3 regions of the Brevibacillus sp. 7WMA2 genome follow, and region 3 is predicted to be linked to each of the others. Evidence: predicted binding sites of a transcription regulator. Region 3 holds the regulator's gene; each other region holds the start of a gene.
The links. Region 3 encodes LexA, which represses DNA repair genes until DNA is damaged. Its sites were predicted from a motif close to CGAACATATGTTCG; they were not measured.

Region 1 (6,388 bases), 120 kb from region 3:
AGAAATTGGTTGTTGTCCCAAAACGAAAAAAATGAGCTGAATTATTATTAACAACTATGGAAAGATAACGGGAAAGGCCTCTGACGGAAAGTTATAAACCGTCAGAGGCCTTTTTTTATTTCTGTGGTAGTAGTGTTCTATCCTTTTTTTTGGTCAGCTATTACTTTAATAGTGAAAGCCAAAATTTAAAGTAATAACGAACAAATTGTTTGCATGCTCCATTGATATTTGTTGCCAAACTAAAACCGAAATAAGAAGCAAAGAGAAAACAATGTAGGCTATGTTTTTTGAAAACACAGACTTTAACAGGAATAAAGTTACAACAGCACCTATTAATATAATAAACAGCATTATATTAAATACACCGAATACGATAAGTCAACACCCCTCTGTAATACCTTGATGGAGTAGTATATGTTGATTTTATCAATATTTTACCATGTACCTTTAGAATTTGTCGATATTGTGAAATAACCGATATAATGAATGTTTATTGTAACCCCATAACCTTCATTTTTATGGTTAATTTCGTTTGCAATGGCTACCATTCCAGTTGACAAAGCATATGAAATAGCTTGTACAAGTTTTGTTGGCGGAGAAGGAATCAACCCAGAAATCGCAGTAACACCTGCTGTAACTGTCCCTGCTTGTGCCCAAGCGTTAGCTACGTCTCTAGTATTCCTATCTGTCATAGTAAATGCATATCCCCACCAGTAGTAGTTTCCGAAAGATCCAAGTGACGCAACTTTCGAATCCTTTTCAGTAGGGGCAGATAAATCTTTTTTATCTACTGAAAGCTCGCCATCTTTTACTTTAATGTCGCCAGACTCTATTGCACTATTAACAGATGCGGCACAATTCACGTATACCTCGTAAACTTTTTTTCCCACTATCTCTTTAGCAGCAGGATCAACGTGAACCAAGCCATCCTGACCTACTTTAACTATTCAGACATTACAGTAATATTGCCAATAACCTGTTCCTGTAATTTAGATTCAATTGAGGATTGAGCTTGTGACGATGAACTAGATACCTCAACGGGGGAAGCAGCTAGTCCAGTAGTGACGGTTCCCATAATAGTAGCTAAAGACAATGCAGTTGCGAGAAACTTTTTTTCATAACATCATATCTCCTTTGGTTTTAATGTTAAAACTCAAAACTTTTAAAATATTTGTATTAACAGTTAAATGTTACCATAAAATCAATAACATATAACTTTTTTCAAAAAATTACATAAAATTACAGTACCTTTGAGTTTGTTAGGGGATGGGTACAACAAATACCACACCTAGCCTGAAGATAAACATGTAATTTTACCCATTGCATAATTTCCTCATCATCAAATAAAGCAGGAACTCATGTTCGTATTTTAGGAGATGTTTTGATGGCTAGTAAAATCCTTGATCCGCTTGTAAGACAGCCAAAATACCTTGGGGAGCTTGCCGATCGGTTAAGGATTGCAAGGGGACAGGAGCCGCAGAATAAATAACTATAAAACCCTCCTTAATCGGGAGGGTTTTCATTCTTTTTCTTGACAATCATCTCTGCAACCATTTTTCTAATTTTCATGAAAATTTGCAACCAAACATTAGCTATTTAAAAAACTTACTGATCACCTTAAAAAACATAAGATACCCCCTCCACATAGTGTAAGAGGGGGTATCTTATTATCTACTGTATTCTTGAACTTCAAAACTCTCAATATGACTGTAGCTAATGAAGTCTTTTCTAGAATTGAAAGGGCCGATGTTGTATTTCTTATTAACGATGTATGCTTCTCTACCGTTTCCTTTTGCTCTACCTTCATACCATTCGGAAAAGTTTCTGATTTCTTCAGTTGTCATTTCAAATTCTTTGATTAAACCACTATCCATGTAAATAACTAAGAGTGCGTTTCCAGTTGGATTAGGGTTAGGATCGGGATTAGGATTAGGATTAGGATTAACTAAATCTGAAAGGCTTAATTCTAAGAAAGATCCAAGATTCGGAAATTCTCCCATAGCATAAAGTTTATTGTTAATTATTTCAAAATTATTGATAGCCTTATTTAAAGGTGCAACAGGATATTTTATTAATTTTTTTGATTTTAAATCATAATAAAATAAATTCTTATCACTTGGAAAGAAAACCTTTTCATTGTGGACTATTACATTCCTAGGCAAAGTAACTTCTGAAGGCATTTCAGCAATATGTGTCCATGTATCTTGTTCAGGGTCATAATTATAAATAGATGGAGTTTCTCCAGGTTTGGTATAAACAAGTACATAGATTGAGTTGTTTATCTTAAAAGGAATCGTTTCGGAGGTTTTAACAGGCATTGGGTTTTTGATATCCCAACTATTTGTTTTGGTATTGAATACCTCTACAACATCAGTTAAAGTATTATTAATCCCGAATCCACCAAAGGTATAAACATAATCACCTATAGAAATAGCACCCACATTATAACGTGGGGTTGGCATAGGTTGTTTATTAGTCCACTGATTAGAGAATGGATCATACTCTTCAACGACATTGGTTACGGCACTTTCAACTCCACCAATCGCATAAAATTTATCCTGATGCTCTACAAACTGTACTAAATACCTACTAATTGAAGAACTAGATAATTGTTCCCACTGATTTGTTTTAGGATCATAAGTCTCAAGGATTGCTGTATTTCCACCACTTATACTTCCACCACTTACAGTTCCACCATATACATAAATTTTATCATCATAAACTAAACTCCCCATTCCAAATCTTCCTGTTGGCATCGGACTTTTTTCTGTCCAAATATATTCATCTACTTCCGCTGCAAACGAATACGTTTGAAAACTAAACAAGGTCATGATCATCGCAATAGCGAATAGTCCTATTTTCTCTAGGTTCATTTGTCTAACACTCCTACTCTATCTGTATAGAAAGAGAAAAGTGCTTACCTCCTTTATGAGTGTATGTAAGAATAACGAATAAAAAATGTTGTAAGAATATTAGCTATGTCGGCCGACACATTTGCATTATACGAGATTAAATTTCATAAAACAAAACATAAATTGAAAAATATGTAATTAATTATGGTGTATTTTGTATATTTTTTAAAAAATATTTTCTTTTTTAATTTAGATAGTAAAAAATTGTCCGTTGCATAATCTCCTCATCATCTAATAAGATAGGAACATACATTCGTATTTAGGGAGATGTTTTGATGGTTAGTAAAATCCTTGATCCGCTTGTAACGAAATTCATCTTGCCAGAACATGCAGAAATGTTACGCCAGTATCACGAGGATAAGAAACTGATCGAGAAGCCGATTATTGAAGAGGATGAGCTAGCCGAGTTTTGTTACAGGATATCTGACTCACGTCAGTATGACTACGCATTAACAATTAGCTGGTGGAAAGAAACAAAAGAGGGTAGAGGAGTAATTGAATCAGTTTGGGGATGGGTAGAGAAGTTTGATTTAACATATAAACAAATTAAGTTCAAGAACGATGAGGATTTTTGGTGGATTCCTGTTGAAGATGTGGTCAATATAGAATCCTAAGCAGTGAACCTGTGAGGCAGGGATACAGATAACCTCGCCAGTAAGTTGATGGCGAGGTCTTTTTTTCGTCAAAACCTTCATTTACTCGTCAAAGGATTCGACAGAACCTATACGGAATAATGGAGTAGCGGAGGGATGATTCTTATTAAGATTATTATTTTTTTATGTTTTGTCGAGAAGAAATAGATAAAATATCGAAGATAGTGACTATAGAAAACAAAATCAGCCATTCCCAAATAGTTGTTAAGGAAATGTTATGTGTACCAATCCAATAAGGGACAGTGGCTAGAATGACAGACGTTATAACTGTCCATATAAGTCGCCTTTTTACGTATTCTTGAAATTTATTCACTCCTATGGGCTCCTTTCGTTATTCGGTTATACTACTATAATTATGATAAAAAAGCACATTTCATTATGTAATGAAGTGCACTTTTTTTATTTACCCTTCTATTCTTAATCGCAAGCGGAATACCAACGTGTTGGAACATAAAGATAGCAATCTAGATAAATTCCGCAACCCTCATCTTGTTCTAAAAATGACCATAGAGTAAGAGCAGCCGCTGCGGTAGTAAAAGCTGAAAACCAGCTAGGTGGTCTCTTTCCATGTTTCTCCATGAGATATTGAACAGTTCCTATGAAGGTACCTACAGTTACTGAAGTTTTTAGTCCTATTTTATCTTTTAAATCCTCCACAAAGTCATGGGACCAATAAATTTGGAGTCCCCACCAAGTGAAGTCATAATCCCAGTATTCATCATGATCAATAGCCGACATCTTTGATTCATTTTCTTTATCTATTAATGTCCCCTTTGAAGAAACTACCAGTTCGTCCTTAATATCGCTTATTTGAGCGTTGCTTTTGTTGAGTATCTCTAATGCTTTGTCATAGGTATCTTTATCTAAATCTTTCTTTGCTTTTTCTGACAGAGAGAATTGTTTAGTTTTTTCGTCAAGATTAACATATGGTGATACCTTGTTAATGAATTCTTTTGTTAATGTTTGTTTTTCAGACAGTTCTTGGGATTGTACGTTACTACTAGAATGGCTTGAATTGTATGCAAAAGCAGGTGTTACTGAGGAAAACATAGCTAAGCTACAAAGGACAATAAATGATCGACGTAACTTTTTCATAGAGAACCTCCTAAATTTTATCGAAATTAATATACTTATTATAACAAAAAGTCAAAAATTTACAAATTATATGTTCTTAATTCTAGTTATGTCATAATTAGGGAAAAACAGGCGTTTATTGGATCTTTTTCATCAAAATCTCTATTTAATCGTCAAAGGATTCGACAAGCCGTGTAATGAAGTGAGCAATGGGGTGATTTTATGCGATGTAAGTTGAAAGAAATACTGGGGGAACGTGGGGTTAAGCAGAAATGGCTATGTGAACGTATAGGATTATCTACTTCTGCAATGAGCCAAATCGTACGGGGAGAAAGTTTACCTACCCTACCGGTTGCAATTCGCATTGCAAAGGCTCTAAACATGAGTGTAGAAGATATTTGGGAAGAATAATTCCGTTAATGGCGGATTTATATTTGTGAGGACATGCATTTTTGTTTTTTCTCTGCCATACACTGTACCATCAAGATTAAGGAGCTGGTGCAGATGTGGATCGTCCATCAATGGATGGCAGAGCTTTGGTTTATTAATAAGACAAGGGAGCTTACTGACTCGGAAATGACAGAAATGAGCCATTGCATGAGTGCAAACGCACAAAGAGCTTGGGAGATTGCAAAACTCAAAAACGTATTCTTGATCGTCAGTATGACGAACAACACGGACTGGCAGCATGATCTATGTTCAAGGATAGAGAAGATAGAGGAGTTGAAAAAGGAATAAGCCCCCTTCATTTTAAAAAGGGGTATGCTCTCAAATACAACTAAACGGTATCCAAAAGACCGCTAAGACATGCTCAAAAATTTGCCCACAAAATTGCCCACAATTTGCCCACATTTTTTTGAAAAGCGATGATATAATTTGAAACTACAGAACCTGTAAAACATTGATTTAACGCGTGTTTTCGAATTAAAAAATATTGTTTGATTAGAGGAAGTATGTTCCGCACGCGTGTTCACGAGTGGGAGCGTAACCAATACATGAATACGTATTAATCGATCAGAACCCTTGCGCCTGTAAGCGTGAGGGTTTTTCTTGTTTGTGGGTTATACGGTTGAAAAAGTATGTAGCCATATACGCATCCACAAAACACCCGCATTTTTCCAATTAGTCGTAAATATTTTGCATATACTCTTCGAATTTGTCAGTATCGTGTTCATACAGCCCCCCGATGTTGGGAGTACTCAAAAGTATTATCAGGTACTTATCAAAGATAACTCAATATACAACATAGGCATGATAGAGAGTGGTAGTAGTACGCATAAAGTGACAGCATACTTACAAGCTGATACGGAGTAGTACTATACAGCACGAGTCTGGGATCAATACAACAACGCTAGCTTAGTGATAGACAATACCTTAAAACATATAAAGCTCCAATAGCTATTCAATTTGGGGTTTAAACGTGAGGATCACTGTCTTTGTGCTAATGACAGTTTAGGCCCGATTGAATTTGATGCGTTTGGTTTTTCCTACGACTAAACGGGAGCGGGAGTGATATAGATTGGAAATAGCAAAATCGACGGATTTAGAGAAAATGCGTGCTGTCAAAGAAAAGCTGGAGCAAGAGAAAAAGAAACTGCTAGATCAGGTAGACCAACTTGAATAGGAAAAGCGGGATCTAATGCTCACTGTCACAGACATGTACGAGCAAAATTTAGAATCGAACAAGCGGATTACAGCTATCATGATTGCCGTAACAGAGCTGTTTGAACAATTTTTAGAATTACAATC
Region 2 (12,814 bases), 1.2 Mb from region 3:
TGACCTTTCGAATTGGGCTATTCGTGGTTCTATACATCGTTAGTGTTACCTTTGTATATCGTTATGCGATGAAAGTGAAGAGAGATCCGTCTAAAGGCTTCTTTGTGGAGAATAGCTTTGGTAAAGAGATGATGCATAGTCATTTTGCGACTTCTACTTTGCAGGTTGCAAAAAATCAAAAGGGCGAGGGGCCTAAAATATTTCTCTTGAAGCACAAGCTTGTTCTGCTTAGCTTTATGCTGACATTAGGTACAATTGCCTTTGGTGTCATCAAGCAAGGGTGGTTTATTTCGGAGATTGCCACCATCTTTTTATGCTTAGCGTTGGTATCTGGTTTGATTTGTCGTATGAGTGGAAATGAATTTGTTACTTGCTTTATGAGAGGAGCAGCAGATTTATTAGAAGGGGCATTAATCATTGGGATGGCCCGGGCGATCTTGCTGGTTCTGACAGAGGGGCAGGTAATGGATACGATTCTGTTCTATTCAGCTCAAGCGATTCAGCAAGTACCCTCCTCTTTAACAGCTACGGGCATGTTTATTCTGCAATGCTTGTTAAACGTGATTGTCCCGTCGGGGAGTGGGCAAGCGGCACTAACAATGCCCATTATGACTCCTTTAGCTGACTTGGTGGGTATCACTCGTCAAACCGCCGTATTAGCCTTTCAATTGGGAGACGGCTTTACTAATATTGTGACGCCTACCTCTGGATATTTTATGGCTGGACTAGCCTTAGCCAAAATTCCATGGATTCGCTGGTTTAAATGGATTATGCCTCTAATTGGCTTGCAGATAGTCGTTGGGGGAATCGCTATCATTGTTGCACAGTTCATTGGATATGGTCCTTACTAATGAATTATAGGTAGGCTATTAACATAAAAAGAAGGCAGTTCCAAAAGAGAAATCACTTTGGAACTGCCTTTTTAAAATAGTCAGGAGTTTATAACAAGATGGTTTACAACAAATTTAACTAGATGTGGATAACTTATTGCTTTTGTTTCTTTTTGTATTCAACGGCAATCTTAGCTGCTACCTCTGCGTTGTGATATACAAGTGCGATGTTCGTTTCTAAGCTTTTGCCAGCAGTTAGTTCTTTTACTTTTGAAAGTAGGAATGGTGTTACTTTTTTGCCAGCGATATTATTTTCCTTCGCTTCAGCAAGTGCTTGTTGGATCGCTGCTTCAATCTGATCGTATGGAAGAGCAGATTCTTCTGGTACAGGGTTGGAGATGACCATTCCGCCCTGCATACCTAGCTTCCATTTTGTATCCATCACGGAAGCTACTGTATCAGGCGTGTCCAATGTAAAGTCAACGCCGTAGCCGCTCTTACGGGAGTAGAAGGAAGGGAATTCGTCTGTTTTGTAACCAACAACCGGTACCCCTTGGGTTTCTAAGTATTCTAATGTACGTCCGATATCAAGGATTGATTTGCAACCTGCGCATACTACAGCTACGCTAGTATTCGCCAATTCCGTTAGGTCAGCAGATACGTCCCACGTAACCTCTCCTTCGCGGTGAACCCCACCAATACCACCTGTAGCAAACATTTCAATTCCAGCTAGTTCAGCAGCAATCATCGTGCCGGCAACAGTGGTCGCTCCGATTTTACCTGATGCAAGGATATAAGGGAAATCACGGCGGCTTACTTTCTCGACGGATTTGTTAGTAGCGAATTCTTCTAGTTCTTGATCAGTAAGACCAATTTTAATTTTACCATCCATGATACCAATCGTAGCTGGCACAGCACCGTTATCGCGAATGATTTGCTCAACCTTTTTCGCCATCTCCATGTTCTGCGGATACGGCATGCCATGAGAGATAATGGTTGTTTCTAAAGCGACGATCGGTAATTTATTTTCTAGAGCATGTGCAACCTCTTCAGTAAAAGTTAAGTAGTTTTTCATTGTGCATTCTCCTTTACGAACTGATATAGTTTTTCCGGCTGTAATTCGGGAGAGACAGATTGTTCTGTGACCAATGTCAGAGCTGATGCAGCAAGACCTAACCGACAAGCGTCTAAAAGCTCTTCACCGTGTAGAACACCATGCAACAGACCTGAGGCAAAGGCATCACCAGCACCGGTGACATCTACAACATCCACTGGATATGGTGGAAGTAAAACCTCGTGTTCAGGGGAAGAAACAAAAATACCTTGTTCACCCATGGTTACGATGACATTGAGAGCGCCGCGTTTGCGAATGAACTGGCAAGCTGTTTTTACATCCTCTACATTGTTAATCTTCATGCCAGAAAGAATCTCAGCTTCTTCCTGGTTAGGCAAAATACTTGTGACGCCGATGAGAGATTCGGGTAATTTTTTTGCTTTCGCTGAAGAGACTGGATCAATATACAAAGTAATGTTCTCATCGTGACAGCGTTTGATCATGTATGCCAACACGTCCTCAGGGAGGTTCGTATCTAGAAGCACAATGTCGGAAGCGACGATATGAGCCCATCTCTCTGCGATCATCTCAGTTGTTACTTTTTCATAAATATCCATGTTTGCTAGGGAAACGAACATTTCACCATCTACATCTAGTAGCGCTGTGTAGGTACCCGTTTGTTCAGAGGAGAGCATCCAGGATTGACTAACATCTACCCCATGCTGTTTGGTTTCTGCAAGAACCCATTCACCCTCTTTGTCATTGCCTACGCTAGTAATAAGAGAGGTAACGCAACCAAGGCGTCCCAAATTTTCAGCAATGTTTCGGGCTACCCCTCCACATGATTGAGAGATGCTAACTGGATTGGAAGAGTGCAGTTTGACTTGTTGTTTGCTGCGAGCTTTGCGATCCAGATTGGCTCCCCCAAGGCAAGTGATGGAAGCTTCTTCTTTTAAAATGTAGGCTCTTCCTTTGATTTGGCCTTGTTTCATCATAGTGGCAATATACCCTGCTACGGCTGAGCGGGAAATTCCCATTTTATTGGCTAATTCTTGTTGACTGATGAAGGGATTCAAACGGATATAGTGCAAGATTTGTTGTTCTTTATCCATGTGACACTCCTCCTTTCAAACAAAAGTTTATCACTTAAACAAAAGTTTGTAAAGTATTTGTTTATCAAGTATGATAGGAGAAAACATTTACAAAAGTGCTTGTCGGCTATTTTTAGTAAGAGTTTCTCCATGATCTAAGCAAAAGTCTATCTGAAAAACAAAAGTTGGGTTACAATAGCAAAAAGAGGCGAAAAAGGGGCGGTTCGTGTGTCATTAGTGGGAGAGGAAAGAAAGGAGCTCATCTTAGAACTACTACAACAAGAAGGAAAAGTAAAAACAACTGAGCTAGTAGAAAAGCTACAAGTCTCTTCAGAATCCGTACGTCGGTATTTAGAAGAGCTAGAACAAGAGCAGAGGCTCAGGCGGGTGTATGGGGGAGCCGTCAAAGTAAGCGGAGACATCGAGCTGCTTTCTTATAAAGACGACTCAGAAGTTTGGTATAGCAGCGTAAAAGATATTGCACAGACAGCAGCAAATTTGGTGCAGCATGGTGAAAGTGTAGCTCTAGATGATGGGATCATTTCACTATATATGTTGCCCTACTTATTAGAAAAACAAGACGTGACGATCATTACTTGCTCTGTGCGATTACTGCAAGCCTTTTTTCTTCAGGAGAAAAAGGACGAATTTACAGGAGATATCTACTTTTTAGGTGGAAAGGTCCATCAAAAGCATGCACGTGTATGCGGCTTGATGACAGAAAAAATGATGGAATATTTCCATGCAGATAAGGCTTTCCTGTGTGTAGATGGATTATCCTTACAAAAAGGAATGAGCCATCATGATGCCGAACGAGCTTTTTTGGTTCGCAAATTTATGGAGAATTCAAAGGAATGCATTGTGCTGTGTGATCAGGCTAAATTGGAATTACAGACTTTTTATAAGATTGCAGATATAAAAGACATTCAGACAGTTATTTGTGATAGCGAAATACCTGAGGAATGGGCAGATAAATGTCAAGAATGGCAGGTTCAATGGGTAAATGCTTCTAGGGTGTAACCGGTTACACAGAACTATCGTATATATTCATACTGTCCTAACACATAATAACAGCAAACATGAAGTTCAGGAGGCACAACATGTGGTACAGCAGTTGGATGCTTACGGTATTAATGATCGGATACACAGAATGGGGCCCAGATACGGGGAGATCTATTCAGGAGGCACAGCACGTACAGGTGATCCAAAATGAAATAAAATTTAGTTCTGTCAAGGAACTAACCAATGCTTCTCAGGCAATCATTCGTGCCACAGCATTGGAGGCTGTTCATGAACAAGCGACGAATCAAACTGTACAAGGAAGAAAAGTTGTCAAATATACACAAACCTTTCAAGTAAAAGCAACATTGAAGGGGAGCGTAGGGAGACAAGTCCGGCTTGTATTTTATGGATTGGAACCTAAGCCTGAGGCAGGAGACCCTTTAAATTTACAGTATCCAGGGGCACTTGGGGATGGTGAATATTTTTTATTCTTAAAAAAAATGGATTCCAATACCTTCACAACCGTAGAAAAATGGCAAGGAATCTACCCTGTTTTTTCGGGCAAAACGGTGGCTCTAGAGGGATCTGGAATTTCTGAATTAAACGGACTTACACCGAATCAGATGATGGATAAAATAAAACAGGTAACAAGACAATAGGAGAAAAAGCCGTTTTCTGTATAAAGAGAAAACGGCTTTTTTAGGAAGCTTTTTAATCAATTAGTCTAGTAATCCTAACATAGAGAGACCTTTGGAAATCCCATCCTCATTGCAGCTTGCTGTTACATAACGAGCTTTTTGTTTTGCTTCCAAAACGGCATTGCCCATGGCTACACCATGTCCAACGGTTTCCAGCATTTCTAGATCGTTTAAGCCATCACCAAAGGCATAGGTGTGCTCAAGGGAAAAATGACCGTGTTCCAGCATTTTTTGGATGCCGACTGCTTTGGAGCTGCCCAATGGAATAATATCTAAGGCATAATCATGCCAATGAATAAAGCCAAATTGAGGGAAGCGTTCCATATACTCCTTAGCAAGCTCAGGTGCGCAGAAGATAATGCTTTGATAAATTGGATTTTGCTTGTAAAAATCAGGGTCAAGAGTAGGCTTAGCCAATTGTAGTTCACCATAAATTACGTCCAAAAGAGGATCGTTAAGATGGTTGGCGCATAGCATTTCATGATTTACATAAGTAAGGACATGACCGTGTTTGTTGGCAAGATCAGTTAAATCTGTTAGCTGCTCTATCGCTATTGGATTACTATAAATTTCTTCGCCTTCAAATACAACATATTGACCATTTATGGAAACATAAGAATGAATGTCTAATTCTCTACATATGTCTTCTAATTGCTTAGGCATACGACCAGAAGCGATAGCAGTATAGATTCCATTTTCACGCAATCGACGTACCGCATCGCGAGTGCTTGTCAGTAATTGCTTATCTTCAGTAAGTAAGGTTCCGTCTACATCAAAAAATACGATTTTTCTCTCCACGTAAATTTCCTCCGCTTTTTCTAGTTGATCTAAGGGATACCACTGTGTCGTAACGCCCAACGGTCACGCCGACACCAGATGGTACTAACAAGATAAACCTTACAGTATGAAAAGCATTTCAGGTCAAGAGAATTCTTCAGATTCTCTTCAAGCTATGTGAACATAGAAACTATTCTCAGCTTATTTTAAAATGGAGAGAGGGGGGATGACACATGGCTAATATAAAACAGATAGCCGAGCTAGCAGGTGTTTCGATTACAACTGTTTCACGCGTTCTTAACAATCATCCCTATGTGCAGGAAGCTAAGCGTCAGGCAGTCTGGGATGCTGTACATAAGCTTAATTACTCGCCAAATAGTAACGCTGTTCATCTAGTAAAAGGGCGGACAGGAATGGTGGCGGTTCTATTGCCGTTTGTCAATCATCCCTTTGCTGGAATGGTGCTGGAGGGAATTGCCGAACAAGCATTGCTGAATAATTACCGATTAATTTTATGCCAGACCAATTATGATCAAAATGAAGAGAAGCGCGTATTGGATATGCTGAAATCCAAGCAAATAGATGGAGTGATCATTGTTTCCAGAAAAGGCAAATGGGAGATGGTAGAGTCGTATGCTTCCTACGGACCGATCGTTGCTTGCGAAAAAGTAGACAGTGAAGTCATCTCTTATGTACATGTTGATCGGTACAGGGGAACGCAGGAATGCTTTCGTTATTTAGTGGAAAAAGGCTATCGACAAATTGGCTTTTCTCTTGGGACAAGCGGCACTCATAACGGAAAAAAACGTATGCAAGCGTATTTAGAAGGGATTGCCGACTTGAAAGAACCTGTTCGACCAGAATGGATTTTTGAAAATTGCTATCAGATGGAGGATGGTTCGCAGGTTGTGCAGCAATTAGCCCGGCTAAAGGAACGTCCACAAGCAATTATGGTTGCAGGTGATTTGCCAGCAGCAGGTATGATAACAGAAGCAAAAAAACTAGGATGGCGTGTTCCTGAGGACTTGGCTATTATTGGCTTTGATAATTTACCGTTGGCAAGCATTCTTGATTTAACCACGATGAATGTACCTAGTTTTGAAGCAGGCAAGGTCGCTTTTCAATTATTTATCGACCAGATTCTTGAGCGGAGAAACAAGCTAAAGGAGAGAAAAATTGTCACTAAAAAAGTAGAGCTACCGTTGAAGTTTATCATACGTGGCAGTGCGTGATCTTTTCTGTTGAAACGAATTCAACAATAGGTTCGTCAAAGCAGGTATTCAGATAATGCGTATATTGGCAGAATGCTGAAATAGTGAGCGCATGAGTGAAAGGTGGCAATAATCATGAGAAAAAAAGCAATGAATAAAGTAGTAGCGTCATTTCTGACACTTGGATTGTTAACAGGTGGAAGTTTTTTGGCTGCTGTACCTGCCGCACATGCTCAAGAGGCACAGGTTATTCGAAACATTAATGTGACAGGAGTAGGTAGTATCTCTATTGACCCGGATGTGGCTTATCTCCAAGTAGGAGTAGAGACGAATGCGAAAACAGCAAAGGAAGCACAGGAAAAGAATGCAAAAATTTTTGCTGCAGTGGAAAAGGTGCTGAATCAGGAGGGTTTATCTGAAAAAGAAATTCAAACCATTCAATTTGCAACTAGCCCACAATACAATTACGAGGATAAAGCGGGTCCTGTCCTGACAGGCTACCAAAGCCAGCATATTGTAAAAGTAACATATCGAAATCTCAATAAGATTGGTAATTTGTTGGATAAGCTGTCAGCAGCCGGAGCTAATCGAATTGATTCCGTTCAGTTAAGTACAGATAAACAAGCCAAATATGAAGGGCAAGCCTTAACATTAGCTGTTCAAAATGCAAAGGCTAAAGCAGAAGCGCTAGCCAAGGCATCTGGAGTGACAGTGAAAAAAGTACTGACCATTTCAGAGAGCAATGTTGTAGAACGTCCCTATATCCTAGCGAAAAATGAATTATCGATGCAGGACTCAGCAGCTAAGGGTAGTTCAATCGCTCCTGGACAAATTAAAGTAGAAACAACTGTTTCGGTACAGTTTGAAATTGAGTAGGATTATCGAATCGAAATGCCAAACGGAGGAGACGTTACCTGTCACTCCGTTTTTTTATTTCCTCGAAAAAGATTTTTCTGTCCTTTTTCAAATAAAGGAAAAAGCTTATAGTATAGTGAGGAGAAGAGGAAGAAAGGGGGCAATAGATGCCGTATATTGGTTACCGAACACTGAAAACAGCAATTGGTGCTGGATTATCAATTTTTCTTGCTCAATTACTTGGACTAGAGTTCTATGCGTCAGCGGGTACATTAACGATCCTATGCATTCAAATTACGCGAAAGCGTTCGCTTAGCGTTTCCATTGATCGATTTATCGCATGCTTAGTCGCCATGGTTTTCAGCCTTCTGTTTTTTAAATGGGTTGGATTTCATGCTTTCACAATCACGATGATGATGTTGATCTTTATTCCGACATTAGTACGCTTACGTGTAATTGAGGGGTTTATTTCCAGCTGCGTTATTATGTTACATATCTATTTGAAGCAGGATTTAAGCTGGAGCTTCTTATGGAATGAATTACAATTGGTTACGATCGGTATAGGAATGGGGCTCCTGATGAATTTATATATGCCTAACAAAGATAAGGAATTATGGGAGCTTCAGCAAAAAGTAGAAAAAAACTTCTCTGTGATTTTAAAGGAATTGGCAGGCTATTTACGCCATGGGGAAGATGGATGGCCAGGGTCAGAAATGGTGGAAACACCTGTCTTGATAAAAAAAGCAAAAGAGCTTTCCTTACTGATTGTTGAAAATAATTTGTTGCGACCTGAATCAACCATTTATCGTTATTTTGGTATACGGGAGAAGCAATTCGATATTTTAGAGAGAATGCTGCCTATTGTTTCAGGCCTCTCTTTACAGGTTCCTCAGGGAAAACAGATTGCTGATTTTCTCGATGAGCTGAGTGTAAAAATACATCCAGGCAATACGTCATATGTATATTTAGATGGCATTCGAGAAATTAGAGAACGTGTACGCCAAGAGCCTTTGCCTGTTACACGTGAAGAATTTGAAGTGAGGGCCTCGCTCTTTTATTTGTTAAGTGAAATTGAACAATATCTATTGCTCAAACATAATTACATTCGTTCAGAGAGAGAACTGGAACGAATGCATGCACGGTTAAAAGTGGGGAAAGCAAAAGCGAAAGCCAAACAGAAAGAGTAATTTTTAACCATGGGAGAGGTTTTGATGAAGAAAACAATTTTATTTTTGCAAGTAATTGCATTAATAATCATGCTTCCAGCTTCTGTGGGAGCTGTATATTCAATGAAGGGTATTCCTGTATTGATCTACCATTCTATTGCGGATAAGCCGGATAATCCCTATTGTGTACCTCCTAGAGAGTTTGAGGAACAAATGAAATGGTTGCATGATGAAGGATATCAGACTCTGACAGCAACTGAATTACTTCAATACTATAATGAAGGTAAGCAGGTGCCAGACAAGTCTGTAGTGATCACAATTGACGATGGATATGACGACAATTATCTGATTGCGTATCCTATTTTTCAGGCATATAAGCAAAAAGCGACAATTTTTGTTACAGCTGGATCAGTAGGAAGACCTTCCTTTATGACTTGGGACCACATAAAGGAAATGCACAACAGTGGTTTAATTGATTTTCAATCACATACAATGACGCATGCTCACCTAGATAAGCTACCGCCTGATGTTGTTTATCAGGAATTAGCTCTGTCCAAGGCCATGCTTGAGGCTAAACTACATAAAAATATAGACATTCTTGCTTATCCATACGGAGGATTTAATCGTGCCATGCTGCCAACGGTACGTGAAGTGGGATATAAGATGGCATTTACCACTGTTCCGAGTAAGACAACTCCAAAGCAAGGAATGTATACTCTTCGTCGCATGGAGATCCATCCTAAAGCTTCCCTTCAAGCTCTGCTTCAACCCAAGCCAATGCCAACTACACATCTTACATTTTTAAGCTCTCTGTCACGTTAAGTGATGGAGAGTTTTTTAAAAAGAAAAATGGGTGCTTATTTTCGTCCATTTTACCATCCGTTCCTATTCCCTCGGCGTATGATGAAGGAGAATGAACAGATGGGATGTGATTCTTTTGAACACGGAGTTAAGGAAAGCCGTGGAACATACGTATTGTATGCAAATCCTAGAAACGGATATTTTGCATGATACGGGAAGAACGATCGTAATCCATTTGAAAACGTCAAAGGGAGACTACGTCCTGAAGAGGATCATTCTGGATGAGGAACGATTGCAGTTTATCTTGGCAGTAGAGGATCAAATTCGGAGTACGGGTATTTCTATTCCAAATGTTTTACCTACAGTTGATGGAAAACGCTATTTTATCTGGAACAATCAATATTATTTAATGCAACAATACATTTATGGTGATCCATCTACTGATCCGGACATGGGAGAAACCAGCGTAGAAAATATATGGGAGCGCGGTGTTTTATTAGGGCAGTTGCATCGTGCATCATATGGTTTTAGCACTCCCATGAGCCCAAAATACATGGGATTGGATACTTGGAATGAACACTATCAATCAGGTCTGTATTATTTGAAACGCTGGTATGAAAAAAACAAGAACAGCTCCTCGGAACGAAAACAGGTGATGTGCGAGTATCTCCCATATTTTCAAATGGTCGGTTATGAGATTTACCAAGCATTACAGAGGTCTAGTTATTATGCTAATTTGAAATACCGATCTGTTGCCGAACAGTGGATTTGTCACGGGGACTTTCATCGGGGAAATGTTTTTAAGCGTCAAGGGCAATTTTGGGTGATTGATTGGGAATTTACACGTCATGATTTTCCTTCTAAGGATTTGGAACGTTTGGTTAATTTGCTTGTAAAAAAACAGGCTAGATGGAGCAGAAAAGCTTTTACTACTTTAATAGACCAATATTTATCTAATAATGCTTTATCCCAAGCGGATCAGTGGATCATGTATCATGACTTAGCTTTTCCGCATGGAGTCAGAAGAATGGTTAAACACGATCTGTATAAAAAGGGGTCTGTTAGTGATCTAGAGGAACTTTTACAAAAAGAGTGGGATCGAAGCGAGCATTTAAAACAATTAATAGATTGATTTATTTAGAATATATTGGGATAATATAAGCAACGAGAGGGAAAGTGTCGAAAGTGTCTGTTTATTAGGAAATGCTGGCGCTTTCTCTCGAAAATAGGTAAGGAACAATCGATAAACTTTTTTTGATTAGTGAAATACGAGTAATTATGACAAGCTCTCGCATGTTTTTACATGGAAAGTCGAAAGGTTTTACTAGTAAAGAATTGGAAACATACCTATACTTAGTAAGGAAAGTATAAGTGTGGAGGGTGTTATGGAAGAAGTAACGTTAGAGTCAACAATCGAAATTTTAAGATCGAATATGATTCAAGCTTATAAAGAAAAAGGTAATTTTGTCGATTCGCGGGTAGTACATATCAGCCAGCAGCTAGATACCTACATTGTTCAACTTCAACTGCTACGTCGTCATTCGTAGGATTACGGTATTTCCTAAGAAAACATAACAGGAGAAGTTTACGCAACCTGACACGGTTAGGTTGTTTTTTGTTTGAGTTTCTTACAAGGATTCCATATTTTTTACACAAGTTCTTATTTCTTTTATGTTACACTAGGTGAAGACTAGGAAGGAAAGTATAGAATGGCAAAAGGAGTAGAATGATGAAAAAATTTGACGTAACCATGCTTACTATTGCAATTCTAGTAGTAGGTTTAGTTATACTAGGTGTGACAGGTAAGCAGGAAACACAAGAACCAGCAGTAGCTACTGTTAACGGAGAGGCAATAACAAAAGATCGTGTCATTAATGGCTTTACCCCTAAAGGTCAGCAAAAGGTTATGGAAAATGCAATCAAAGAAATTGTTATAAGACAAGAAGCGGAAAAGCTTGGGGTACAAGTTGACCAAAAAGCAATAGATGCTGAAGTAGAACAGATTAAGAAAAGCTGGGGAACGAAAGAAGAATTTGAAGAGTTCTTAAAACGCAAGAAAATTACAGAAGCAGACATGCGTAAGGATTTGGAGATGAGCGAGCTTTCTGAGAAGGCCTTTGCTACATCTATTCCATTGAAAGACGAAGAAATAAAAAAATATTTTGAACAGCATAAATCCGAATTTGGTGATAACGCTGTTTATGAGAATGTAAAAGATAAAGTAAAAGAGAAGGCAATGAGCGAGCACAAAAAAGAGTTTTTTGATCAATGGATTCATACTTTAGTGAAAAATGCAGATATTAAATACATCAGTAAAATTGAACAACCTGTCTTCGAGGAAGACGCGAAGAAGTAAAACGGCGTTTCGACGCAAGCAAAATCACTCCCCTAATTTATATGGACTAGGGAGTGATTTTTTTATCATAACACGATACAAGGGCAGGGCTAGGATCAGGCTCCTGTCTTCGAAAAGGAGAGAACCCACGTTTTCTATCATTCCTTTGTTACTTCTGGCATGTAGGGTAAAGTAATTTCAATGGTAGTTCCTTGATTCATTTCACTTCGTAGCTGAAGAGTACCATTGTGCTCACGTATAATTTTGGAACTAACCATGAGACCAAGCCCAGTTCCGGTTTCTTTGGTTGTATAGAATGGTTTGCCTACTTTTTCTAATGTAGACAGAGGTATACCACAGCCTTCATCAGAAAAGCGGATTACTACATGATGCTCTAGCTTTGTTACTTCAATATGAATACAACCTCCAGCGGGCATGGCTTCTACACTGTTTTTGATGATATTGATAAATACTTGTTTTAACTGACGGGGTTCACAGAGAAGAGAGGGGATATCCGGTTCCCAGTGAGTAGAGATCGTGACATTAGCTAATATAGCTTGGGATTCTAATAATGTAATTACATCCTGCAATAAGGAGCAGATATCATTTGGCGCTAATTGATATCCCTGTGGTTTAGCTAACAGTAATAATTCGTTTGCAATAAAATGAATGCGATCTAATTCTTTTAGCATGATGTCTGTATATTTATTGCTGTCTTCAGGATGGGTCTGCAAAAGCTGAGTGAATCCGCGCAGTGCCGTAAGCGGATTACGAATTTCATGAGCTATGCCCGCAGCCAATTCGCCAATCAGAGAAAGCTTTTCTGATTGTTGTAAAAGGTTCTCGGTTTGTTTTTGATGATGAATGTTCTCTCCGATGAGGGCAAAGCCCAGAATGTCTCCGTCTTTACTAAGCATAGGAATACAGGAATTACGAATGAAGAGAAAATGTCCGTCATGATTCCTGACCCGTAATTCTATAGGATCAGCATCTA
Region 3 (12,814 bases):
ACATCAGGGACGTGGCAAGTCACGATTGTAGCGGGGGCATTGCTTTCGCCTATATTTTTTGTAACAGTACCAGCCTTAAAAGGTCAGACGAGAGTGCGGCAAGCGATTCCTTTTAAAAGCTTGCGTTTTTCTGTCATTATTCTACTTGGTGTGATTCTCATGCAGGTAAATCAAGCAGGCCATTTAAGTGCTCAGGCATTTTTGCTAGGATTTATACCCGTTATAATCGGTGCTTTTTTATATCCATTGGGTAACCGTAAAATGATGGAGCTGTGTGAGGGAAGAATCGATACCTTTCAGCGTACATTAGGAATGGCAATTAGTAGTTTGCCAATTGCAATTCTTTTGGGGATTTATGGAACGGTTACGGTGGGGTTACCGACTGGAACTCAATTTGTTCAGGCCATATTGCTGGCTCTATTCTCTGGAGTGATAGCAAGTATTCTTTTCTTCTTAGCAACAGATATGGCCAAAAACAATATGGGATTGCTTGCAGCAGTCGAATCCACGCAATCTGGAACGATGATCTTTACCGTTCTTGGTGAAGTGATTTTATTACATGGATCATTCCCCAGAGGGTTATCTTTACTTGGAATGATTGTGGTTATAATTGGGATGATTCTGACGAGCCTAGCAAATGGCAAACAAAAAAGTCTAGCAAAGAAAAACGTTACGTAGACAGTGGGAGTTGTACAAAGAGAGAAGAGGGAGAGAAGCTAGCCAGAGAAGGCAGTTACAAATGTAGATAGTAAATTGGCTGGGGGCCTCTGTAGTCGTTGAAGGATTAGCCGTAATAGAAAGTAGCATATCTCGATTAGCTACCAGCAACCGTATTATGCATGATTCTCAATATGTAATTCTGAAGCCCTCTGTTCTATTTTTATGACAGAGGGTTTTGGGTTTATAAGATGCGGTTAAAAGGCTTGGAATGCATGGATCAACAGGTTGATCATTTTTAATCAGGATGAAAGTTTCCTTTGAGACAAAAAGTTGCATAAGGTTAAAAAAATATTTACAAATGAAACGATGTGGACGTATTATATTAATATATACACGCAATCGGTGTACTTTTTTTTACATATATTTTTTCCCTAAGGAAACATAATTTCCTTTACGCAATTTTAGTAGGAGGAAGAAACATGAATGCTCGAGTCGAAGAAGCAAAAGATAATAGCGGTTGGTTACAGAGAAGTTCCAATGTAAGCTTAGAAGAAGTGAATAATTCCGTGCGCATTCCTAGCAAGGCGGGGTTCTGGCGTAAATTTTTAGCTTTTGCTGGTCCTGGTTCGTTAGTAGCCGTTGGTTATGTTGATCCGGGAAACTGGGCAACGTCGATTGCTGGCGGGGCGCGGTTTGGTTATACCTTGCTGTCTGTGATACTCATTTCTAACTTAATCGCCATCCTACTTCAATCTTTGGCAGCTAAGCTGGGGATTGTTACCGGTCGGGATTTGGCGCAAGCTACTCGTGATTCGGTAGGTAAAAAAACAGCTTTTGTTCTCTGGATGTTAACTGAGCTTGCTATTATCGCCACCGATTTGGCAGAGGTGATCGGTTCTGCAATTGCCCTACATTTATTGTTTGGTATCCCACTTTTAGCGGGTATTGTCATTACCACGCTTGATGTTTTGCTATTATTAATGCTCCAGAAAAAGGGATTTAGAATTATTGAATCAATCATTATCGTGCTAATGACAACGATCTTTGGTGTATTTGCTTTTGAATTGATCATCTCAAAGCCAGAGGTATCAGCGTTATTATCCGGTTATATACCTAAGGTTGAAATTGTTACAAATCCAGAAATGCTGTTTGTTTCCCTTGGGATTTTAGGAGCAACCGTGATGCCACATAATTTGTACTTGCATTCGTCCATTGTTCAAACCCGACAATATAAACGTAATCGGGAAGGGCGCAAGGAGGCACTTAAGTTTTCCGTGCTTGATTCAACCGTTTCTCTGACTGTTGCTTTCTTGATTAATTCCGCTATTCTCATTCTCGGAGCAGCAGCTTTTCATGGAACTGGCTTGGATGTATCTGAAATTGAAGGCGCCTATGAGCTTTTGAGTCCGACTGTAGGTGTTGGTATTGCAAGTACATTATTTGCCGTTGCATTGCTCGCATCCGGTCAAAATTCAACAATAACTGGAACCCTAACAGGACAAATTGTCATGGAAGGCTTTATCCAATTACGTATTTCACCTTGGCTTCGTCGGATTATTACACGTTTAATTGCTGTTGTTCCAGCGTTTATTGTAACTTGGATAGCTGGTTCGAGAGGAACAGGTGATTTGCTTTTATGGAGTCAGGTGGTACTTAGCCTGCAACTTCCATTTGCGGTTATTCCACTCGTATTATTTACAAGCGATAAAAGGAAAATGGGCGAGTTTGTAAATCGAACGTGGGTCAAATGGCTAGCTTGGCTGTCCACTGGCGTTATTTTAGCATTAAATGTCTTTTTGGTCGGATATATTCTCATTACTGGTCACGAATTGGGCTGACAATTAGGCTAGCGATGGGTTCAATTTGAAAGGCTTTACTATCTGCATCTATATAAGTGACATTCAATGTGAGAGATCTTCATTTTTTGGGAGGTCTCTTTTTCTTGCCCTTGATTTGGTGGTGGATGGATAAAATAACCACAAGGTGGATGGTTACACCAATTTTAGTAAATGGTAGCATTTTTGTTGTAAGAACAATTCAAACCTATTTGAGAAGGAAATAAACAAAAACAAGAGGAGGAATTATGATGAAGAAATATCCGAAATTTTGTGCAGCAGCAGTTCAAGCAGCGCCCGTCTATCTAGATTTAGATGCAACGGTTGAGAAATCTTGCAAATTGATTGATGAAGCAGCGTCTAATGGTGCAAAGCTAGTCGCATTTCCAGAAGCATTTCTTCCAGGATATCCTTGGTTTGCGTTTATTGGACACCCAGAATATACAAGAAAATTCTATCACGAGCTATATAAAAATGCAGTTGAAATCCCCAGCTTAGCGATTCAAAAGCTAAGTGAAGCAGCTAGAAGAAATCAAACGTACGTTTGTATTTCTTGCAGTGAAAAGGATGGGGGCTCGTTATATCTTGCACAATTATGGTTTAATCCGAACGGAGATTTAATTGGAAAGCATAGAAAGATGAGAGCATCGGTTGCAGAAAGGTTGATCTGGGGTGATGGAAGTGGAAGCTTAATGCCTGTATTCGAAACAGAAATCGGAAACCTGGGTGGTCTTATGTGCTGGGAGCATCAAGTGCCACTAGATCTTCTTGCTATGAATTCACAAAATGAACAAGTTCACGTCGCTTCTTGGCCTGGATACTTTGATGATGAAATCTCCAGTAGATATTATGCGATCTCCACCCAAACCTTTGTCATAATGACCTCATCCATTTATTCTGAAGAGATGAAAGATATGATTTGTTTAACACCAGAACAAAGAGAGTATTTCAACACATTTAAGAGTGGGCATACTTGCATTTATGGACCTGATGGAGAGCCGATTAGTGAAATGGTACCGGCAGAAACAGAAGGAATTGCTTATGCAGAGATCGATATCGAAAAAATCATTGATTTTAAATATTATATCGATCCAGCAGGACACTACTCCAACCAAAGCTTAAGCATGAATTTTAATCAAAATCCTACTCCTGTTGTGAGAAAATTTGGAGAGAGAAAAAACGAGACGATTTCTTATGAAGAAATCAATCTATTGGTAGGCAGTGAGCGATAATGTCTAAAAATCGGCTAGATTAGGCGAGCAAAAAAAGTAGATCATCAAGCATAACTTTTATCATATGTTTTAAAGACTAGTCCTACATTTGAATAGAGACCATATTCATAGAACCCTCATGTTATTATGCGTGAGGGTTTTTCATATTTTTCATAAATAATAGGTTTTTTTCTAAAAATAACATATTTTTATTTGTGAGACTATTTTTATAGCATGACGCAGAAAGCCCGGTAAATAGGGCTTTTTCGAATGTTAACAAATTCTTGTTTATCTATAAATTTAATTTTTTTGTAAAAATAAGAAAAAAATTCTTGATAATAGTTCTCGGTGTAACTATAATGATTACAGGAGGTGAACAAATTAGAAGAAAGTGGTTAGAAGTAATTTTAATAATTTTCATAGTTTTTACTTTTTAACAATAATCTAAGGGAGGAATTATGATGTTTAAAAAAATTCTTTTAGCTGGTGTATTAGGAGTTGCAGGATTGACAGGAGCAAGCTTCACAGGTTTAGAAGCAACGAAAGCAAGTGCGGCAAGTGTTCAAGATCAAGATGTGTTTAAATATTATTCTTTAAGCTCTTATGAAGTTGCTCCAAAAGAATCCTTCTATCTAAAAAAAGGGGAAGAGCTTAGCGTTACCGTAACAAATTCAGGCTATCCGATCACATACACAGTCTATGATGCTGATAATAAGGTCATAGGTACATATGATACGTACGCAAGATACGGCCGTATCTTTAAAGCTACAAAAGATGGAAACATCTCTGTTCAATTTCAAGCAGGTGTAAATTCTTCTTTCACAAAGAAAATGAACTTTACGGCTACATTTTCTATTTATAAATAAGTCGAATAAGTTATACGATTTGTAGAAATCATACTTATCCGAAAACAAACTGGCGAATAAAAGTCGCCAAAAATGGTAAGTAGGTCCTTCCTCAATAGAAGGACCTATTTATTTTTAAGCGAAAATATGCTGATTCACTTTATTGCGTAAGAATATTTTCCCCCTATTTCTAGAGGATTCTGCCATCTGAACGGCTTTTTGGACCTCCAAAAGATCGTAATGAGCATAAGGCATCATGAGCCCCAATTTTTGCTTCATTATTAATTCTATTACATGAGAGAAGGTGTCTTGCCAGGTTTCTACAGATACCTGCTGATTCCAATGCCTTAAATGAAATAATCTGATGTTTACCTGTGTTCTATGCGAAATTTCCCCCCAATGAACAGGTGTTCCCGATAAAAGTCCAATCGTTACCAATGTACCATTCGGGCGAACACAAAAAGCTAGGTCTGAACCAGCTGTGCCCCCTACAGAATCAATAGCAGCAGTAGCTCCTCGGCCATTTGTCAATTCCATAACCGTTTGATGTAATGCGGTGTCAGAGGTGTTAATGACAGCAAAGGCGCCTAACTGAAGAAGTTCTTCGGTATAGAAATGATTCCTTGTGACCGCAATCAGTCGAAACCCAAGAATCGAAGATAACTGGCAAAGGATACGTCCAATTGAAGAACCGCAAGCATTGACCAGAAGGATATCATCTTCCTTTAATTGTAATACTTCTGTACACGTAATCCAGGCTGTTATAGGGTTTATATAGAGCTGAGCCGCGATGTAATCTTCCATGGAAGGTGGTATCGTGATTGCTAAATCTGCTGGTGCTGTCACATAATCCTGCCAAGTCCCTTCTCCCCGCAAAGGAAGAACACGTTTGCCAAGAAGCCCATGAGAAACGGAAGATCCTACTTCCTCAACAATGCCGACACCTTCATACCCAGGAATGGTAGGCAATGAAATACGATGAGAATATGCTCCTCTAATAGGAAGCAAGTCAGATGGATTTATAGGACGATCAATCATGCGAACAAGAATTTCTCCATTCATAGGAGATTTCATTTGTTTTTGTTCAACCTGTAAAACCTCCTGCGGGTTTCCAAACGCATGAAATCTAATACATGTAGCTATCAAAGTTGTACGACTCCTTTATCTTTTATCTCTAGATTATTTTATAATATAAGTACTTGTCATGATGCTAGTGAATGTGGCTTTAATGTTCAAATTTACAATCCGTATAGTTATTGGCTAAGAAATACAGCAGACGTAGCAGAAATTCTACTATTTATTTAGAATTTTTTGTTATAAAGCAGAAGTTTGCTTGCAATGTCTTCAAGATTATGAATAATAGTATATAACTTAAAAGGATTTCTTTAGTCTAATTACCTGCATGTTTTTGCTTTGTAGCTACTAAGGCCAGTTTCATTTTTCTTTTAGCAGTAGGAAGAGCGGGTTCAGTCCTATGAACCCGTTTTATTATAGTTTCATTATAGTAGTTAGATTAATAACCTCTATAAATAGATTGGAGTAAAAATTATGAATATAAGGGCTTTTATTCAAATGTTCATCTCGATGACGATTTTTGGATCAGTAGGATTTTTTTCCGTGTTAACGGGTCTTTCCGCTTTAGAATTGGTTTTTATTAGATGCATTTGTGCGACAGTTTTTCTTGGTTCGATTTGGTTTATTACAGGAACGTATGCCAAAGAGCAATGGAGCAAAAAAGAACTAATGAGGATTGGCTTCTGTGGTATAGCAAATTTATTAAATTGGATTTTCTTGTTTAAATCCTTTGAGCTGATTTCGATTACAGTTGCCATCTCTCTCTATCATCTTGCTCCGATGATTGTCTTACTTGTCGGTAGCTTTCTTTTCAGAGAAAAGGTAACCATACTTTCAATTCTGGCTATCTCTGTATGCTTTGTAGGAACGATTTTTATCATTGGAATAGATGGTGATCTCTCAAATGCTTCGTTTCAAATGACAGGATTTTTGTACGCTATTCTAGCAGCTCTTTTTTATGCAGTAACGATGATTTTAGGGAAGAGTATACAACAAGCAAGTGTCTATGCCACAACGTTTATTCAAACTGCTATTGGCGCGATATGCTTGCTTCCCTTTATCCATTACCATGTATTTTTAGACCTAACTCCGCAGAATTGGGCATACGCGATCATTACTGGCATTATCCACACTGGTGTTGTTTATCTTCTGTTTTTCGATAGTGTACGAAAACTATCGACCAGAACCATTTCAGGAATGGTATTTTTGGATCCAGCTGTTGCTATTTTATTAGATGTGATCATTATTGGATTTCGACCAAATATGATACAAACAATAGGAATTTTATTAATATTTATTGGGATGCTTTATACGTTAAAAAAACCAAAACAACAAAATACAGCGAATATTACGTAAAAAAGATCACCTGCACTCTTGATTAACTAGTGGGGTACAGCTAAAATGGGGAAAATATTTTAGGATGGAGAGGGATCAATGAATTCTTATGAGCTGCAAATAAAAGAGTACCTACATGCAAAAGCTGCTGATGCCCAGCACTTTATACTGAATCAATCTTGCCATACGGTCGAAGAGGCGGCTAAAGCTGTGAATGCTTCTATTGAGGAGCTGGTTAAAAATATTTGTATGATTGATGAAGATGGACGACTAATTGTGGCCATTGTAAAAGGAGAGGATCGGGCTAGTACATCACGAGTAAGTAAGGGACTCAATATAAAAAGACCTCGTTTGGCAGATGAAAAGGAAGTATTAGTAGCAACAGGTTATCCAGCCGGTGGGGTCCCTTCTTTTGGATTTGAGGCGATTTTTTTGGTTGATCCGAAAATAACAGAATTAGAGTATGTTTATACGGGAGGGGGCTCTCCTCATTCATTAGTGAAAATAAAGGTAGAAGATTTAGTAAGATTAAATAACGGAAAATTGATGCGTGTAAGAAAATAGGCGATGCGATACAGCTAGCATTAAGGCATTTCCTCGCATACGACAGCCCATTCTCCTACACCAATTTTTAGGGAATGCAGAGGCTGTAAGAGCTGATACTGATCAGTGAAGGTGCTGCGTGATAACGTGATAAAAAGACTAGTGAATCGTCACGTTGCCTGTAATAGGAACAGGTTTTATGCTAGCGTTTTGCAGAATAACAATCCAATGTGAATGTCGTGGGACGGTTACAGTAGAGCCTTTTGGGTAGATTTTTTCAGCTCCGTAGGTATTTGCATTCAGTAGATACCAGCCCAATGAATCTACTTTCTTATCAAACGTAACCGTTACGCTACCACCTTTCGCAAGGAAAAAAGGGCCTGTAACACCAGCTTCCCCATAACCTCTATCCCATTCCTTTACCGTTAGTGCAAATGGAATAGAATATTGGCTGTAAGCATTACTACTAATCGTTACTTTTGTTGTGCTATGCTTATCTAAAGCCGCGTAGCTAGTCGAGGACAGTAAGAAAACAAGTGGTACTGCTAATAAAGAACAAACGATTTTGTGCATCTTGTAACCTTCCTTTCCGAAATAGGATATACAGGCTTGGAGCGGGGACAATTTAGTATATAGTATTAATTTCTCCAAATGTTATATTTTTCCTGTTATCCATATACCTTTTTCTTGCTGTCCTTTTGCCTGTATGAAGTGGAAAAAGGAACTGGTAAAAGAGCGCTATAGGTAAATAGGTCAGGCTTTGCTAAAAATGAGATCATAAAAAAGAGCAGAATCATGTATATGTAGGAAAAGACACGTTTCGCAAACAAGAAAAGGAAACTCCTAAGTAAAAATGAAACGTAGGAGGGCACTGAAACGTACATATAGAAAACGGGTCAGATGCAACAAAGAGGGGGGTTAAACATGGATGTTTTATTATGGTTGATTGTTATACTTCTATTCGGTGTAAGTATTGCTGGTATTTTCTTCCCAGTGTTACCTGATACGATTATGTTATGGGGCGGTTTTTTACTATATCAATTCGCGATTGCAGAGCCTGGAGCAGGATTACCGGTTTCCTTCTGGTGGGGAATGGGGATTTTGAGTGTGGTGTTATTTGGTGCTGACCTATTGACTAATATGTACTTTGTTAAAAAATATGGTGGCTCAAAAGCATCAGCAATCGGGTCAATATTAGGTGTTATTATTGGTGTACTTACGTTTCCGCCATTTGGTATGATTATTCTCCCATTTGTATTTGTATTATTAATTGAAATGCTGATGCAAAAACAACCGGCAGAACGAGCTTTTAAGATAGCGATAGGAAGTCTTATAGGTTTCTTTAGCAGTGTCATTATGAAAATCTCTATCCAACTCATCATGATTATCTGGTTCTTTATTGTTGCTTGGTAAAACTTATTGTGGATCGTTACATTGGATTTTGAGTGTTGATCCATTCCATAAAACCGAGATTGTCAAATTCTCTATCATTTCCTGTAGGGAAACCGGCAATCTCGGTTTATTTGTGTTTACACATCAGAATTAGAGAAGGCTTGTTTGAAGATTTGCTAAAAAGAAACACTGTTTTAAGTGGCTATGCAGCTAATTTACACCTAAATATAAGTCCAATAGTAGGAGAAACACGAAAGGTATCAAGGAGATAGGTAGAGTGGGGCATAAAATAAACCGTTACAAACAATAAATTTGAGCAGTAAAAAACTCTTGGCGAGTATGATCCTCACCAAGAGTTTGTACGTGTAAGCACGTGAGAAGTTAAAAATCCAATGCACTAGTGGAAAAGGCGGTAAACGCCAATTACTTTACCTAAAATCGTCACATTATCTAAAATGATTGGTTCAAGCTGTGAGTTTTCCGGTTGTAGACGGAAGTGGGTTTTCTCTTTAAAGAAACGTTTTACAGTTGCTTCATCCTCTTCGGTCATGGCTACCACGATATCCCCGTTGTTAGCTACATTTTGTTGGCGGACAATTACATAATCGCCATCTAAAATGCCTGCTTCGATCATGCTCTCTCCCATAACGCGCAACATGAACACATTGTCAGACGTAACGATGTTTTCTGGCAATGGAAAATATTCTTCCACCTGTTCAATAGCTGTAATAGGTTGACCTGCCGTTACCTTACCAACCACTGGTACTCGAACGATGGAGCTTTCATAATCGTCCTGTAGACGAGTCTCGTCCAATAATTCAATGGCACGTGGCTTAGTAGGATCGCGGCGGATTAAGCCTTTCTTTTCAAGTCTTGCGAGATGACCGTGAACAGTGGAACTGGAAGCTAGTCCTACGGCTTCACCGATTTCTCGAACAGACGGGGGATAACCTTTATCTTTTACTTCCTTACGAATAAAATCAATGATCGCTTGTTGGCGATTGGAGAGTTTGGACATTTCGAACACCTCATTCTCTCGATCCAGATATTTTCTACATTATACCATGAGAATTTGCGTTCGACAAACATTAGTTCGATTCTTTTGCTTGACAGGAATATTTGTTCGCATTATGATGATGTTATCAAAATGAGAACAAACGTTTGTGAGGGTGATGATAATGATGGTACAATCTAGCAATTGTCAGAATCTATATAAAGATAAAACAAAAACAATGACGAGTAAGAACACATTGGTACATCATAGAAAAGGGATAACGCGAGGGCAAGCAATCGTAACGTTATTGCTGATCATAGTATCCTTTGCAGCAGGCAGCATGATTTTTGGAAAAGAGAAGGTGGCTATTGCGGCTCCCCATACACAGCAGGCAGCTATAGTCATTACAATTCAGCCAGGTGATACGCTGTGGAGTATTGCACAAGCTTATCAACAGGAATCCGGGCTATCAGCTAGAGAGCTAATGGATGAGATCATGAAACAAAATCAGTTAGATAGCCCCATGATTTATGCAGGAAATAATCTAGCTATTCCAGTATACCGATAAGCGGGAGCCATAATTTATATCTCCTCTCCTTTGGTCTTGTGTTATAATAAAGAGAAGTTAGTTGAGGAGGTATCACCATTGGTTACTGATGCAGAAGTAAAACGTATTAATGAATTAGCCAAGAAATCGAAGGGTGTTGGCTTAACTCCAGAAGAAAAAACGGAGCAACAAGTTCTTCGTCAAAAATACATTGATGCTATGAAGGCTTCCTTGAAATCTAGTTTAGATTCGATCCGTTATGTAGAGGATGAGGAACCTAAGCACTAGTCTATGTGATTTTTCAAAATGATCCGTAGCAATAGTGCTGTGAAACAGGTTTTTACAAGTAAATAGAGGCGATGGAGTTCGCCCTAAGCGCCAATAGGCTAATGACTCCTACCAGTAATATTACTGGTAGGAGTTTGTTTGTATATATGTGAAAAATAGTGGAAAAGGAGAGAATGCATGTCTTTTTTAATTGTTGGACTATCAGGAATGTTGGGGGCTGTATCCCGATATTTAGTAGGAGCATGGACAGCGGGCTGGTGGGATCTCTCGTTTCCTTTAGGTACGCTAGTAGTCAATTTCATAGGCTGTATCGGATTGGGAGCTCTCAATCAATATCTCTTAACCCGAAATCAACTGCCCGCTTGGTTTACCTTAGGAGTAGGAACAGGGTTTATTGGTTCTTTCACGACCTTTTCGACTTTTAGTGTAGAGACACTTACCCTTTGGCATCAGCATCAATATGTACTTGCCATTTGCTATGTACTGGCTAGTCTATGGGGTGGTTTACTGATGGTATGGCTTGGCTTTCATATCAAATGGAAAACGAAAAAGAGTTAGTTGTACTTAATCCTTTCAATTGAAGTCAATTGAAGCTGGAAATGGTGTACCTCTTCTAGCCACTACTTTTGTAAATGGTGTATTAACAACTATGGTGTAAAAATAGTTCTTATCATTTTGCTTTTATCTGGATCACTGAGTACTGGCCATAGATCTGGAAGCTTAAGCATTAATTCAAACGCATCAGAACTTGATGCACTTGCTTTCATTTGTTTATTAATAGCTTCCAGATCATTTAATGACTGAGTTTTTAAATCACGTTCCTCCATTGTCCGCTTACGTAATTCTTCAACTGTTAGAAGCTCCTCAACAAATGCAAATTGCCATCTCTTTTTGCTTTCCTGAAGTTTATGTAGCTGCTTCTCAACATCATTTTTAGCAGTTTCTAATTGTGATTTCTTCTTAATCTAATTCTTTAGCGAGTTTCTTGATGAAAAAACTTACTGATACCAAGTATATAAAAGATGCTACTAGAACGATTCGTGATTCTAATTAGGGCCCCAAGCAAATTACAGGTGACAGAATATAATTGTGGAATTGATTTTACAATATATATCCTGATACGCGCATGGAAACCCTTAAATAAATGAAACTCTTAAATAAGTGAAACTCTTATGAAGAGACAATATATTTTGTAGATAGAATGTTAGCTTACGTTAAATATATTGTAAGTCAACTATAGAAAAAGAAGAGATTGAATTTATTTTTTGACTCTGTTATACAACAATGTTGATAATTCATAAAAAAAAGGACTCCTTTTAAGTCCTGTTCAGAAAAATTAAATGGGGGTTGGCATTCTCTTTCTATGGTTTTGTTGGTTGAGCGGAAAGACCAACTATATCTGTGGAACCAAATATTAGCAAAGTAATTAAAATAACTATTAGTATTAATTCCGAGAAACCCTCTCCATCAAAATTTTTCATTATGAGCTCACCCTTTTCCTTTTAATACTTATTGATTATCCATTTTCTTTTTAAGTGCCTGAATAATCTCATCCACAGTTATATTGCCATTATCGTTGAGAAATTTTAGCATGCTATCTACATTTGTATTGTTCAAATCGCCTAATGTAACGTACTTTCCCGTTAAACTGACAATCATCGTAGCTTGTCTAAACAATTGAACAGCATCTACTCTTAACTTACCAGTTAAAAGAAGAGCAGCCACAATAAGCTCTAAATTATTGCCATTCATGCAATGTAAAATTGATGAGTTATTGGTTGATTGTTTCTTTTTAGCATTATTGGTTGACTGTTTCTTTTTTTTATTATTGGATGAATAATTGGTTGGCTGCTTCTTTTTTTTATTATCTGATGAATTATCGGTTGGCTGTTTCCTTTTTTCATTATCTAATGAATTGTTGGCTGACTGTTTCCTTTTTTCATTATCTAATGAATTGTTAGTTGGCTGCTTTCTTTTCTCATTATCTGATGAATTGTTGGTTGGCTGCTTTCTTTTTTCATTATCTGATGAATTGTTGGCTGACTGTTTCTTTTTAGCATTATTCGATGAATTTTGTGCTAACATATTAT

Region 1: GOP56_RS07760 (YolD-like family protein) is a predicted target of LexA. The motif match lies at 3,155-3,168, and genes of this name have one in related genera.
Region 2: GOP56_RS12750 (carbohydrate kinase) is a predicted target of LexA. The motif match lies at 3,013-3,026, and genes of this name have one in related genera.

What each region holds. Positions count from the first base shown of each region.
Region 1 is NZ_CP048799.1:2,030,815-2,037,202, reverse strand. It holds gene GOP56_RS07770 (hypothetical protein) at 435-923, opposite strand; gene GOP56_RS07765 (Kelch repeat-containing protein) at 1,668-2,873, opposite strand; gene GOP56_RS07760 (YolD-like family protein) at 3,188-3,526, shown strand; gene GOP56_RS07755 (hypothetical protein) at 3,983-4,660, opposite strand; gene GOP56_RS07750 (helix-turn-helix transcriptional regulator) at 4,862-5,050, shown strand; gene GOP56_RS07745 (DUF7667 family protein) at 5,144-5,377, shown strand; gene GOP56_RS24175 (hypothetical protein) at 6,279-6,388, shown strand, end outside.
Region 2 is NZ_CP048799.1:3,077,852-3,090,665, reverse strand. It holds gene GOP56_RS12760 (YfcC family protein) at 1-851, shown strand, start outside; gene GOP56_RS12755 (pseudouridine-5'-phosphate glycosidase) at 985-1,905, opposite strand; gene GOP56_RS12750 (carbohydrate kinase) at 1,902-2,996, opposite strand; gene GOP56_RS12745 (DeoR/GlpR family DNA-binding transcription regulator) at 3,204-3,995, shown strand; gene GOP56_RS12740 (hypothetical protein) at 4,076-4,636, shown strand; gene GOP56_RS12735 (Cof-type HAD-IIB family hydrolase) at 4,697-5,473, opposite strand; gene GOP56_RS12730 (LacI family DNA-binding transcriptional regulator) at 5,686-6,684, shown strand; gene GOP56_RS12725 (SIMPL domain-containing protein) at 6,799-7,539, shown strand; gene GOP56_RS12720 (aromatic acid exporter family protein) at 7,686-8,705, shown strand; gene GOP56_RS12715 (polysaccharide deacetylase family protein) at 8,730-9,506, shown strand; gene GOP56_RS12710 (phosphotransferase) at 9,613-10,617, shown strand; gene GOP56_RS12705 (aspartyl-phosphate phosphatase Spo0E family protein) at 10,871-11,032, shown strand; gene GOP56_RS12700 (SurA N-terminal domain-containing protein) at 11,212-11,841, shown strand; gene GOP56_RS12695 (PAS domain S-box protein) at 11,979-12,814, opposite strand, start outside.
Region 3 is NZ_CP048799.1:1,912,573-1,925,386, reverse strand. It holds gene GOP56_RS07265 (DMT family transporter) at 1-678, shown strand, start outside; gene GOP56_RS07260 (Nramp family divalent metal transporter) at 1,140-2,498, shown strand; gene GOP56_RS07255 (carbon-nitrogen hydrolase family protein) at 2,744-3,727, shown strand; gene GOP56_RS07250 (hypothetical protein) at 4,165-4,572, shown strand; gene GOP56_RS07245 (zinc-dependent alcohol dehydrogenase family protein) at 4,687-5,697, opposite strand; gene GOP56_RS07240 (DMT family transporter) at 6,100-6,981, shown strand; gene GOP56_RS07235 (aminoacyl-tRNA deacylase) at 7,060-7,524, shown strand; gene GOP56_RS07230 (hypothetical protein) at 7,663-8,076, opposite strand; gene GOP56_RS07225 (DUF456 domain-containing protein) at 8,428-8,916, shown strand; gene lexA (transcriptional repressor LexA) at 9,293-9,913, opposite strand; gene GOP56_RS07215 (cell division suppressor protein YneA) at 10,074-10,457, shown strand; gene GOP56_RS07210 (DUF896 domain-containing protein) at 10,536-10,724, shown strand; fluoride riboswitch at 10,783-10,842, shown strand; gene crcB (fluoride efflux transporter CrcB) at 10,902-11,282, shown strand; gene GOP56_RS07200 (hypothetical protein) at 11,372-11,551, opposite strand; gene GOP56_RS07195 (hypothetical protein) at 12,234-12,814, opposite strand, start outside.